Regions from separate parts of the Actinoplanes ianthinogenes genome, predicted to be linked through region 1. Evidence: riboswitches for the same ligand, from Rfam matches in the RefSeq annotation. Region 1 holds a riboswitch; each other region holds the start of a gene.

Evidence for each region. A riboswitch is a leader RNA that binds a small molecule or an ion and turns the genes downstream of it on or off. The one in region 1 is predicted to bind cyclic di-AMP.
Region 2: another riboswitch for cyclic di-AMP. It lies ahead of Aiant_RS22990 (coiled-coil domain-containing protein); the one in region 1 lies ahead of Aiant_RS35890 (C40 family peptidase).
Region 3: another riboswitch for cyclic di-AMP. It lies ahead of Aiant_RS23910 (LysM peptidoglycan-binding domain-containing protein); the one in region 1 lies ahead of Aiant_RS35890 (C40 family peptidase).
Region 4: another riboswitch for cyclic di-AMP. It lies ahead of Aiant_RS30155 (C40 family peptidase); the one in region 1 lies ahead of Aiant_RS35890 (C40 family peptidase).

Annotation. Positions count from the first base shown of each region.
Region 1 is NZ_AP023356.1:7,968,324-7,971,521, reverse strand. Features, by position in the region: gene Aiant_RS35895 (MarR family winged helix-turn-helix transcriptional regulator) at 1-183, shown strand, start outside; gene Aiant_RS35890 (C40 family peptidase) at 240-1,202, opposite strand; cyclic di-AMP (ydaO/yuaA leader) riboswitch at 1,218-1,353, opposite strand; gene Aiant_RS35885 (M56 family metallopeptidase) at 1,467-2,384, opposite strand; gene Aiant_RS35880 (BlaI/MecI/CopY family transcriptional regulator) at 2,381-2,731, opposite strand; gene Aiant_RS35875 (cytochrome ubiquinol oxidase subunit I) at 2,808-3,198, shown strand, end outside.
Region 2 is NZ_AP023356.1:5,097,842-5,101,039, reverse strand. Features, by position in the region: gene Aiant_RS23000 (hypothetical protein) at 1-78, shown strand, start outside; gene Aiant_RS22995 (coiled-coil domain-containing protein) at 138-1,169, opposite strand; cyclic di-AMP (ydaO/yuaA leader) riboswitch at 1,175-1,311, opposite strand; cyclic di-AMP (ydaO/yuaA leader) riboswitch at 1,520-1,651, shown strand; gene Aiant_RS22990 (coiled-coil domain-containing protein) at 1,657-2,694, shown strand; gene Aiant_RS22985 (glycoside hydrolase family 65 protein) at 2,761-3,198, opposite strand, start outside.
Region 3 is NZ_AP023356.1:5,295,277-5,298,474, forward strand. Features, by position in the region: gene Aiant_RS23900 (LysR family transcriptional regulator) at 1-304, opposite strand, end outside; gene Aiant_RS23905 (YybH family protein) at 411-749, shown strand; gene Aiant_RS23910 (LysM peptidoglycan-binding domain-containing protein) at 752-1,363, opposite strand; cyclic di-AMP (ydaO/yuaA leader) riboswitch at 1,363-1,537, opposite strand; gene Aiant_RS23915 (saccharopine dehydrogenase family protein) at 1,906-3,144, shown strand; gene Aiant_RS23920 (class I SAM-dependent methyltransferase) at 3,149-3,198, opposite strand, start outside.
Region 4 is NZ_AP023356.1:6,615,724-6,618,921, reverse strand. Features, by position in the region: gene Aiant_RS30155 (C40 family peptidase) at 486-1,316, opposite strand; cyclic di-AMP (ydaO/yuaA leader) riboswitch at 1,323-1,452, opposite strand; gene Aiant_RS30150 (Mur ligase family protein) at 1,922-3,142, shown strand; gene Aiant_RS30145 (type 1 glutamine amidotransferase) at 3,164-3,198, shown strand, end outside.

The sequences.
Region 1 (3,198 bases):
CGGCGGCGCAACGTCATCACGGTGACCGAGACCGGTCAGGAGCGGTCGCGGGACCTCGCGGAGCGGGCGGCGGCGATCCAGGACGAGTTACTGGCGCCCCTGAGCGCGGGAGAGCGCGAGCAACTGGCGGCGCTGTTGCGAAAGGTGCTGACCGGCGCTTCCCGCCGTACGCAAAGGGTCTGAAAAGCGAACCGCTCCCGGCGCGGGCCGGGAGCGGTTCGGATACCTGGACCGGAGGGTCAGCCCGCGGGCCGGCGATAGCCGGCGATCGGCCCGCGATCGATCGTCGCCATCCGCACGTGGTCGCCCGTGTGCGGCGCGTGCACCACCATGCCGCCACCGATGTAGATGGCCACGTGGTGCACGTCGGAGTAGTAGAAGACCAGGTCACCCGGCTTCAACTCGCTCCGGCTCACCGACTTCCCGGAACCCCACTGATCCTTCGTGTAGTGCTCGAGATGCACGCCGACGGCCGCCCACGCCGCTTTCGTCAGACCCGAGCAGTCGTAGCTGTTCGGGCCCTCGGAACCGAAGACGTAGGGCTTGCCGATCAGGTCGCAGGCCCGCTGCGCGGCCCGGCCACCCATGTCGTTGGTGTAGTCGACCGGGCACGGGCCGGTCTTGTACGGACCGTCGTCGGTGTCGCCGTACGCCTTGAGCCGCAGCTTCTGGAGGGAGGTGATCTCCTTCTCGATCGCCGACTTCTTGGTCTTGAGGTCGGTGTCCCGAGTGGCGATCTCGGTCGCCAGGGCGTCCAGTTTCTCCTTGTCAGCGGCGTACTTGTCGCGCAGCGTCACGACGCTGCTGATCGACTCCCGGCGGTTGGCGGCCAGCTGCTCGAGAAGCGAGAGCTTCTCGGTCAGATCGTTCGGCGAACCGCCCAGGATCGCGCCCATGGCGCTCGGCGGACCCTGCATGTAGGCGTCGGACGCGAGCCCGCGCACCTCCGCCAGCGCCACGTCGACCTGTTTCTGCAGCGGGGCGAGCGTCTTGTTCAGCTGCTTCTGCTGCTTCTGCAGCTTGAGCAGCTTCCCGTGGGTGTCGTTGTAGTCCTCGATCACCGGCTCGAGTTCGTTCCACTGCTTGTCGATCTGGTCCTCGACGCTGGACGGCGAGGGCGTGGCGTGGGCAACGACGGGTCCGGTGAGAACGAGTCCGGCGGCGGCAACCGCGGCGAGCAGGCCGCCTAGTACGCGCTTCACGTAGGTGCGTTGTCCTTTCTTCCACTCGGCCGCCGACCGGGTTAGCTGACGGGTTCGGGCGGGAAGCACGCCCGGCCACCGTTGCGATGGCTTCACCCCACACACCTGGGTCCCCGGCTCGCCGTCTCCGGCGATTAGGCGGTGGCTCGTCAGATCGGCCGGATGGACGATGGGGGGCTGCCGAACCGGGGACCACCGTACTCGGATCATGCAGGCAAATGAAGCTTGCCCGCGCGGCGAAACCGCCCGCACACCTTCCAATACTCAGAGTGAGCGAAATGGCCACGCGTCCAGGGCCTGCCCAAGCCAGGGCACCACCAGGATCACGGTAGGTAACACCAGGAGACCGGCGGCGGCGACCCCGGCGAGCACCGAGAGCGTCCTCGAGGTGGGCGCCGGACCGGTCAGCCGGTCGAGCCTGCGGGAGCGGGATTCACCCGCCGGGTCGGCCGGGGCCTCCTCCGCGAGGGGTACGGCGTCGGACAACCGGGCCAGCGCGGCGCGCAGTGGGGCCGCACCGACCCGGCGCCGGGCGGCGTCGTCGGACACCATCTCGAGCAGCAGGTGCACCGCGTCGAGCGGCGCCCGGGAGCGCAGCGGTCGCGGCACCGCCTGATAGAACGCGGTGAACGACTCCATCACCAGCTCGTGCCGGTGCCGCAGGTGCGCCTGCTCGTGTGCCAGCACGGCGTCCACCTGCGACCGGTCCAGAATCCGCAGCACCGCGTCGCTGAGCACCACCCGCGGCTCCCGGCCGGGCACGCAGTACGCCAGCGGCAGCGCCCCGTCGAGCACCCGCACCTCGGCGCCGCCCAGCTCCCGGTGCCGTTCGGCGCGGTCGAGCAGATCGGCGAGCATCCGGTGCCGCTCGCGCCGGGCGCGTGCCCGCGCCGAGACCTTGATCAGCGAGATCAGCAGCCGGATCACGATGGTGGCCGCCACCGCGAGGGAGAAGATCAGCGCCGCGACGGTCCACGGGTGGTCGGCGCCGGCCGCCCGGGTCAGCTCCTCCGGGGCGGCCAGCACCACCCCGAGGGCGCAGAGCACCGCGGTCAGGGTGAGGGCCTGCCAGAGCAGGACGGCGGCGACCGGCGCGCGGTCGGGCCAGCGGGCGCCGGCCAGGATGCCCGGGACGACCAGCGAGAGCGTCAGCCCGAGGGCTCCGAGGATGAGTGCGGTCACGTCTCTTTCGGTGTGGCGTCCAGGGCGGCTTGGATCGCGCCGGGGGGCAGCTGACCGAGGAAGTATGCCAGCGCGGCGTCCTGATCGGGGGAGGCGCTCAGGGCGTCCATCATGAGCGCCGCCGTCATCTCCTCGCGAGTCTGCGCGGCGGCGTACTTATAAGCTTTGTCCGCTTTTATTTGGACAACGAGCTCTTTTTTCGCGAGACGGTCCAGGACCGTCATGACGGTCGTATATGCCAAGTCGCGGTTTTGGCTGATTCTTTCGTGCACCTGCCGGACGGTCAGCGCCTCCGGAGCATCCCAGAGCTGCGTCATGACCTCGCGTTCGAGATCGCCTAGTGCCATGTGACCCATCCTACTAGAGCCGGTAGTACTACGTCTCGTAGTATCTACTACGAAGAGTCGTAGAGGGGGCTTCCCGATGGACGTGCTCGACCTGACCCGGCTGCAATTCGCCGTCGTGACGATCTATCACTACCTGTTCGTGCCGCTGTCGATCAGCCTGTCGGCGACTGCGGCGGGACTGCATCTGACCTGGTTGCGGACGGAGAATCGCAAGTATCAGGAGCTGACGAAATTCGTCGGCAAGCTGCTGATCGTCACGTTCGCGGTCGGCGTCGTCACCGGGCTCGTCCAGGAGTTCCAGTTCGGGCTCGGCTGGAGCGCGTTCGCCAAGTTCTACGGCGACGTGTTCGGGCCGACCCTCGCGATCGAGGGGATGCTCGCGTTCTTCCTGGAGGCGACCTTCCTGGCGCTCTGGTATTTCGGGTGGGAGCGGCTCCCCCGCAAGCTGCACGCCGCGACGATCGTGG
Region 2 (3,198 bases), 2.9 Mb from region 1:
TCCGGGCTCAAGACCCCGGTCACCGTCCTGCACGAGGGCGAGCTCGAGATGGCCGGGCACCGCCTGCTCCCCGCCTGAAATTCCCTTTTTCGGTACGGCCTGCGCGCGCCGGCCGTACCGAAAAGCGGGTTTGAGATTTACGTCACCGACAGGTGCACGTGGTTCGTGTGGTCGGTCGACGGCGTGCCGCCCGCCCCGCTGTACGACTTCCATCCACTGCTCGGCAGCCAGATCCGCTTGAACCAGATCACGTAGAGCACGCCCAGCGTGTCCGAGTTGTGGATGAAGTAGTTCGCCAGGTTGGTCCCGTAGGTCTTGCTGGCCCCGGTCGCCACCCCGCCGAACCCGTTCTTGTCGGCGGCGAAGTCGCAGGCCCGTCCCTTCGGATGCTCCCCGCTGTTCTGCGGCCGGTAGCAGGCGACGTACCGGGTGAAACCGGCCTTCTGCGCCTGCTTCATCGCGAACAGCAGGCGTGGGCTGATGCAGCCGTCCGTCGTCGGGTCCGGCACGCACTTGCCGTCCAGGTCGCCGGAGGGCTTGTCGGCGTCCGCGCTGCCGCCGCTGGAACCCGCGTCACCGGAGTCCCCGCCCTGGTTCGCGTCCTTGAGCGCCTGCTCGGCCTGCGCCTTGCGCTTGGCCATCACGTTGACCTGCTTCTGCTGGTCGACGATGGCCGCGTCGATGCCGGTCTTGGCCGTCTGGCGGTCGGTGCGGGTGTTCTTCAGGTCGGCGATCGCCTGGTTCTGCCGGGCCGCCACGGTGGTCAGCAGCTGGGCCCGGTCCAGGAAGCCGGCCGACGAGTCGGCGCCGAGCATCGCGCTGAGCGGGCCGAGCCGGCCCATCGTGTAAGCCTGCTGGGCGTACTTGTTGAGCGCGGCCTGCTGGGGGCCGAGGGCCGCGTCCAGCTTCTTCAGCTCGGCGGCGAGGCTGGTCTGCTGCTGCTTGGATTTCGCGAGCTTGGCCTTGGCGTCGACGTAGCCTTTCGAGGCCTCGTTGAGCTTGTCGAGCAGGGCTTTCGCGCCGCCCTCGCCGTCGTCGCCGGACTCGCCCGGCGCGGTCAGCGGACGCGGCGCGGCAGCCGCCGGGCCGGCGACACCGGCGATCCCGCATGCGGCGACCAGGAGCGCTAGAAAGGCCGCCCATCGTCGCCGCGCAGTCACATGCTGCACTGGCTGTTTCCTTCCGTCGGCCGCCGGCCGGGTTAGCTGACGGGCTCGGGATGAAGGAAGTCCCTACCGCGTGATGCGGATTCGCCCCGGAAGAAAGGTGGATCCCCGGCTCGCTCGTTATGCGATTAGGCGGCGGTCCCCGCGCGGGAACCGCGACGACCATACCCCAGCGGATCGACGAATCGACAGTTCTCGTACCCATTGCGACGGCCCGGTCACGAGTCGTGATGCGATTACGGAAAGTCGTTGTGCGGTAACAATTTTGGCCGTTTTCCGGACGCTGATGTACCGAGATATCTCAGGTAAACTGGCCGCCGGTCCTGCCAGGACGGCACCGCCCCCGAGTTGCCGGCAGGCCGCCGCCCAATCACCGAAAGGTGAGCCGGGGAACCAGGTAGTTGGGGTGAATCCGCTATATGCGGTAGGGATAGCTTCCGTCCCGAACCCGTCAGCTAACCCGGTCGGCGGTGACAAGGAAGGATTGTTGATGACCGCACGTCCCCGCCGGTGGCTGACGCTTGCCCTGGCGCCGTTGGTGGCTGCCGCCATATTCGTGGCACCGGTCACCCCGGCTCATGCCGCACCAGGCGGCAACCCGACGACCGCCGATGAAGGCGACGGCGACGGCGACCTCTCCGACCAGATCGAGGCGACGAACCGCCGGTACGTCAACGCGAAAGCCGCGGTGGCGAAGTCGAAGAAGACCCAGAAGGAGCTGGCCGCTCAGATCAAGACCGCGGAGGCCCGGCGTGATCAGCTGGTTCCCGAGGTCAACGCGATCGCCAAGCAGCAGTACCAGGTCGGCAACCTCAGCTCGCTGAGCTTCCTGCTCCGGGCGAACGACTCCACGGACTTCCTGGACAAGGCGGTCTCGCTGGAGGAGATCAACAAGCTGCACGACGAGAAACTGCACGAGCTGAACACCCTGCTCCAGGACATCACCGCGGACAAGACCCGGCTCGACGCCGAGGTCAAGAACGAGGAGCAGCAGCTCGGCGTCCAGCAGAAACTGCACGACTCGGCCGAGGACCAGCTCGAGCTGCTCGGCGGCGGCACCGGCATCAACAAGACCATCACCGCCGGCTTCGTCGACGCGACCTCGAAGACGGCCGCTCCGGCGCCGCGCAACTCCGACGGCGGCTTCTCGCCGGAGTCCTGCAACCAGAAGGACCCGACGACCGACGGCTGCATCACCAAGCGCACGCTGCACCTCTACAACGAGGTGAAGAAGGCCGGCTTCAACATGTTCGTCGGCTGCCACCGCAACGGTGGCCCGTTCGAGCACCCGAAAGGCCGGGCCTGCGACTGGTCCCTGCAGAAGAGCGGGTTCTCCTCGGCGACCGGCAACGCCAAGATGATGCGGTACGGCAACGACCTCACCGCGTTCCTGGTGCGCAACGCCGACCGGCTCGGGATCTATTACGTGATCTGGTACAAGCAGATCTGGTTCCCCGCGACCAACAACTGGCACGCGTATCACGGTCCGAGTGACCACACCGACCACGTGCACGTGTCGCTGCTGTAATCGGGCTCTCGTACCGAAAAGCCCCCGCTTCCCTCCTCGGGAAACGGGGGCTTTCGCGTCAGGACGTCAGTGCGGGGTCGCGCGCCGCACCGGAGCCCGCCCGGCCGGCTGCGACGGCGACGGGCCGACCGGCCCGGCCGACGGGATCGCCATGGTCACCGGGCGCACCTGGGTGACCTCGATCTCCTTGCCGTGGTGCAGCAGCGTGAGCCGGGCCGACCCGCCGCCGTTGCGCAGCGAGTAGGTCACCTCGTCGGCGGTGACGTTGACCCGCAGCCGCAGACCCCGCCAGAGCAGCGAGAAGTCCAGGTTGTTGATCCGGCTGGGCAGCCGCGGCGCGAACGACAGCTGGCCGTTGAAGTCACGCATCCCGCCGAGGCCGGCGACCAGCGCGATCCACGAGCCGGCCAGCGACGCCACGTGCACGCCGTCGCGCGCGTTCTGGTGCAGGTCGTGCAGGTCCATCAGGGCGGCCTCGCCCAGGTAGTCGTGGGCCAGCTCCAG
Region 3 (3,198 bases), 2.7 Mb from region 1:
CGCACCCGGTCACCATCCCGATGGTCAGCCGGCCCCGGATCAGCCCCTTGACGTCGTCGATCGCGTCCCGCAGGTCGAGGGTCGAATCGAGCGCGGCCCGGGCGTGCTTGAGCGCCGCGGAGCCGGCCTCGGTGAGCCGCGCGACCCGGCTGCCGCGGTCGAACAGCTCCGCGCCCAGCTCCTGCTCCAGCGCCTTGATCTGGGCGCTCACGCCGGACTGGGTGATGTGCACGCGCGCCGCGGCCCGGGTGAAGCTGCCGGTCTCGGCGACCGCGACGAAGTATTCCAGCTGCCGCAGATCCATGAGTGGCGATTGTAGTTGGTATGAAAACCATTCGTTGGACTTGTGGAGCCGCGCGCGGCAGGGTGGAGTCATGAGCGACCGCGAGAAAGCAGACCGTGAGAAAGCAATGCATCCCGAGGACCTGACCCGTTTGTTCGTCGAGCGGGCGAATGCGAAAGACGCCGAAGGCCTGGCGCTGCTCTATGAGGAGGATGCCGTGATGGCCTATCCACCCGGCAGCGAGACGGTCGGCCGCGCCGCGATCCAGAAGCTCTGGGCCGACCTGCTGCCGAAAATGCCGGCGTTCGAGCCCGAGGCGCCGCTGCCCACGCTGATCAGCGGCGACCTGGCCCTCACCTCGACCCCGCCGAGAGACGGGGCCGGGGCGCGGGCACAGGTCGTCCGCCGCCAGCCCGACGGCTCGTGGCTCCGGGTGCTCGACCACCCGGAGCTGGGCCGATCCTGATCTCAGAAGGCCAGGCGCTGACCCACCCGCAGCCGGTTCGGGCTGCTCAGCCGGCTCGCGTTGGCGCGATACAACGCCTTCCACCCGCCCTTGACGTGGTAACGCGCGGCGATGCCGGAAAGGGTGTCGCCGCGCCTCACCACGTATGTGCGGGTGGCCTTGAGCGGTGTCGTGTACGACGCGAGGCGGTACGGGCTCACCGACGTGCTCTTGCGGGCCTTGGTGAGGCCACGCCGCCCGCAGGTGGGCCAGGCGCCGATGCCCTGGTTGCGGAGTACCCGTTCGGCGACCAGGATCTGCTCGCTCTTGGACGCGAGGTTGGCGGTGGAGCCGTACTGCGCGCCACCGTGCGCGCGCCAGGTGCTGCGGCTGAACTGCAAACCGCCGTAATAGCCGTTCCCGGTGTTGATGCGCCAGTTTCCACCGGATTCGCACTGGGCTACAGCGTCCCAGTTCACGTTCGGGGTGGCGCTGGCCGGGGAAGCCTCGACGGCCAGCAGACCGACGGCGCCGGCCAGGCCGGCCACGGCGAGGCCGAGAGTGCGCTTGAGCGCACGCGGATACTGGGCTCGCCGGGAGAGGACACGACGAACCCGCTTGTTCAGGTGAAGCATGAAGTTTTCCTCCACGCCTGCGAGGTGAGCTGTCGGGTTCGGGCCGAGGAGCCCGGCCGCGTCAGGTGCGGCTTCACCCCGAGGCGCACTCCGGAGAGCGCGCCGAGGAACTGTGGGTCCCCCGCTCCATGCCTGTGGGTTGTTGACCGTGACCAGCAGGCAGGACTCGGCGTTCCGGCCACGGTGTCCGCGATGGCGGACTGTCGACGGTAGCCACCGCCTCACGGAACTGACCAAGTCCGGAAGCGGGGCCGGTGACTTTGTTCTCACAAATTAGCCGCTTTGATCTTCCTTTGTGTGAATAACTCCCCGAGTTCTCAGGCCGCGTCGGGATTTGCCACCACGGTGGTCCGTCTTTTGAGGGAAATCGGGCGGCGACAGGATTGGCGGGGTCCGGAGTGGGTAAAGCTTCACTGCTTTTTAGAGTTTCGACCTGCTTTGTGGAGATTCGGCAAGCGGAGCCGGCGTTGTGGCTGCATGCCGCGATGTTTGTTACCGACGGGTTGCCTACGAGCCCGGCATAGGGTGCACAATCTCCGACCATGAGCGATCTCTCCCGAGACTTCGACGTCGTCGTCTACGGCGCGTCCGGCTTCGTCGGCGCCCTGGTGGCGAAACACCTCGCCGGATACGCGCCGGCCGGCACCCGCATCGCCCTGGCCGGCCGCTCCGCGGCGAAACTGGCCGACGTCAAGTCCCGGTTGAACGTCGACTGGCCGGTCCTGATCGCCGATGCCGCGGACACCGAGGCGCTGACCAGCCTGGCCGCTCGTGCCCGCGTGGTCATCACCACGGTGGGTCCCTATGCGAAATACGGACGCCCGCTTGCGCACGCCTGCGCCGCGGCCGGCACCGACTACGTGGATCTGACCGGTGAGGTGCTGTTCGCCCGGGACAGCATCGACGAGAACCACGAGCTCGCCCGGAGCACCGGTGCGCGGATCGTCCACTCCTGCGGCTTCGACTCCATCCCGTCCGACATCGGGGTGCACGTCCTGCACCAGCAGGTCGAACAGGACGCAGCGGGCGAACTCACCGAGACGACGCTGGTGGTGACCAGCATGCGCGGCGGGGTGAGCGGCGGGACGATCGACTCGATGCGGAACCAGGTGGACGTACTGAAAAAGGATCCGTCGCTGCGCAAGGTGGCGGGCAGCCCGTACTCGCTGAGCCCGGACCGGCACGCCGAGCCGAAACTCGGCCGGCAGAGCGACCTGGACACCTTCCCCGCCTCCGAAGTGGATCCGAAGCTGCGCGGGCGGCTCGCCCCGTTCGTGATGGCGTCCTACAACACCCGGGTGGTGCGGCGCAGCAACGCGCTGCGCGGCTGGGCCTACGGTCGCGGCTTCAAGTATCGCGAGGCGATGAGCGTCGGCGCGTCGCCGCTCTCCCCGGTCCTGGCGATCGGCACCAAGCTGGGCCTGGGCGCGCTGATCGCCGGCCTCGCGGTGCCGCCCACCCGCTTCCTGCTGGACCGGCTGCTGCCCAAGCCCGGCGACGGCCCGAGCGAGAAGACGCAGCAGACCGGCCACTTCACCATGGACATCTTCACCACGACGACCACCGGGGCCCGGTACACGTCCCGGGTCCGTGCCAAGGGCGACCCGGGTTACGCGGCGACCGCGGTGATGCTCGGGGAGTCGGCGCTGGCGCTGGCCCTGGACCGGGACGCGCTGCCGGCCTCGGAGGGTGGCGTCCTCACCCCGGCCACCGGCATCGGCGACGCGCTGGTGAGCAGGCTCCGGACCGCCGGCTTCGAGATCACCGCCCGCAAGCTGTAGGCGATCACACCCGGGCGATCAGCTCGAAGACGTGCCAGTGCTTGGGGCCACCGA
Region 4 (3,198 bases), 1.4 Mb from region 1:
CACAGGCGGTGGCGCGGAGTGGAGGGCGAGACCATGATCCACCAGGTCCGGTTTCCGACATCCGGCGCAGGAGGGTCGATAACTCCGCCCGAAAAGCACTGTTCAGCCGCTTGGGGAGGGTTGTGGAGTGCGGCGGGGAGAGAAGTGGAGGACCCCGGTGGAGGAGAGTGGAGGACCCCGGTGGAGGAGAGTGGAGGCTCCCGCCGGGACTTGTGGAGGGTCGCCCGCGCCGAAAGTGGAGGGTCCGGCGGCGCCCATGTGGACGGATCCCGCCGGTGAGGGGTGGAGAGCCGGCCCGGGCCGTGGCGCTGCGGTCGTACCGGAAACCGGTCAGCGATCAGAAGGCGGGGCGCGGACCGCGACCGGCCGCCCGTGCCGCACCGGGAACGCCAGTGGGGCGCGACCCGAACCGGGTCGCGCCCCACTGGCGGTGTTTCCTTACTTACTAGGGCGCTGGCGACTCACGGAGGCGCCGGCGCCCGGCATCAGGCGACGAGACGCCGCACGACGTAGTTACTGCCGTAGATCTTGTGCTTCCCGACACGCGCGCCGGTGTGCGGCGAGTCGTACATGTAGCCGCCGCCCGCGTAGATGCCCGCGTGGTAGCCGTACGACCCGGAGCGGAAGACGATCAGGTCGCCGACCCGCTTGTGCGACTTGCTGACCGCCTTGCCGTACTTCTGCTGCGAGTTCGCCTTGTGCGGCAGGTTCTTGCCGGCCGCCTTCTTGTACACGTACTTGGTGAACCCGGAGCAGTCGAACCGCTTGGGCCCGGCGGCGCCGAACAGGTAGAGCGCGCCCTTGTGCTTCTTCGCCTCGGCGAGGATCTTGGCGCCGCTCGACTTGACCGAGATCTTGACCTTGGTGGAGGCGGCCTGGTTGTAGCCGCTGCCGGTGAAGAGCGTGCGGACGTAGACGCCGGAACCGACGCCCTTGGAGGTCGGACGGGCCGCCAGGGTGACCGCACCGCTCTTCACGGTCTCGGTGTCCCAGGTGACCCACTTGTTGGTCCGCCAGGCCTGAAGCCGGACCGTGCCCTTGGCGACCTTGCCGGTGCGCGGGTCGATGACCTTGGCGGTGACCTTGAGAGTGGAGCCCCAGGCGAGGCTCCGGGTGTTGACCGAGGCGGTCAACTTGGGCGTGACCTTCGCCGCAGCGGCCGCCGTGCCGGCGGTCGTGCTCGCGGCCTGCGTGGTGGACGCGACCGCGGGGGAAGCTCCGATGAGCTGGCCGGCGCAGAGGCAGAGGCCCAGGGACAGTGCGACGGTACCGGCGCCGGACATGCGGCGGCCCCGGCTCGAACTGTGTTCGTGCACGGTTGAGAGATCCCTCCGGCACGCCTGCGAGGTTAGCTGTCGGGTTCGGGCGGGAAGGCTTGCCCGGCCACCGTGGTGGCTTCACCCCAAGGTCCGACCGATGGCGCCGCCGTGGGGCGTGCGGCGCCGGCGCGGACCGGTAAATGGGTCCCCCGTCCCTGCCCCCTGATGCCTTGTCAGCTGTTCTGGTGCTTGGGCGTTCGCGTCGACCGGCCCGGGGCAGGGCTCGGCGTGAACCGGATCGTCGCGACCGGCGAGCGGTTGCTGCCGGCGAATCTTTGGTACCTGAATTCGCCCATGATCGTCAGGTGCGATTCAGTCACACACCGTGTTTGGCATGACGGACGCTGTCCCATTTGTTCGCTCCGCAAGACAAATGTCATCACCGATTGCATTCATCCGACTACATTCCGTCGAAATAGGGAAGTGAACCAGAACACACAATTTCTCGGGTGGTAACCCATTAGGAACCCCGAAACGTCAGGGCACCGGCGCAAACGTGGTAATCCGATGGGAGGAGGGCCACAGCAACGGTGGTGGGTGCCTTCCGGCAACGCGACGTAACCCCGGGGTCCGGTACCCTCGCTGGCGTGACGGACGGGAAGATGCCCCTGCGGGCCATAGTCGCGACCACCGCGTCGAAGACCGCGGCCGCGCTCTCCAGGGCCGCGGGACGCGGCGACGGTTCGGTGATCGGCGGCTGGATCGGCCTCAAGATCGATCCGGACCTGCTGGCCCACCTGTCGTCCGGGCGCGCCGTCGCCCTGGTGTCCGGCACCAACGGCAAGACCACCACCACCCGGCTCACCGCGGCCGCGGTCGGCGTGCTCGGCCGGGTCGCCACCAACGGCTACGGGGCGAACATGCCCACCGGCCACACCTCGGCCCTGGCGAAAGAGGGACACACCCCGTTCGCCGTGCTGGAGGTCGACGAGCACTACCTGGCCCAGGTGATCGACTCCACCCGGCCCAAGGTGGTGGCCCTGCTCAACCTCTCCCGCGACCAGCTCGACCGGGCGAAGGAGGTGGCGATGATGGCGCAGCTGTGGAAGACCGCGCTGGCCGGCCACCCCGAGATCCGGGTGGTGGCCAACGCGGACGACCCGATGGTGGTCTGGGCAGCCGTCAGCAGCCCGCAGACCACGTGGTTCAGCGCCGGTCAGCGCTGGCACGACGACTCGTTCGTCTGCCCGGAGAGCGGCCACCCGATCGAGCGGGCGAACGGTGACTGGTGGTGCACCGGCTGCCCGCTGCGCCGGCCGACCCCGCAGTGGGTGGTCGAGGAGGACGGCGTCATCGACCCGCGCGGCGACTGGCACCTGGTCAAGCTCCAGCTCCCCGGCAAGGTCAACCTGGGTAACGCGGCCACCGCCCTCGCGGTCGCCGGTGAGTTCGGGGTCCGCCCGATCGAGGCCCTCCCGCGACTCTCCCGGGTGACCTCCATCGCGGGGCGGTACGCGCAGGTCGACCGGGACGGCCGCAACATCCGGCTGCTGCTCGCCAAGAACCCGGCGAGCTGGCTGGAGGCGTTCGACATGGCCGACCAGGCGCCGACGCTGCTCTCGATCAACGCGCGGGACCCCGACGGGCTGGACACCTCGTGGCTGTGGGACGTCGACTTCGCCCCGCTGCGCGACCGGCGCGTGCTGATCACCGGCGACCGGGCGTTCGACCTGGCCGTCCGGCTGGAAGTGAACCGGGTGCCGTTCCAGCACGTAAACACCTTCGACGAGGCGCTGGCCGCGGTCCCGCCCGGCCGCCTCGAGGTGATCGCCAACTACACGGCGTTCCAGGACATCCGCGCGGTGCTCGACCGTGTCAATTAACACCAAGACCGAGGTCAAGGCATGAACGACAGCACCTTGCGGATCGTCTGGATCTA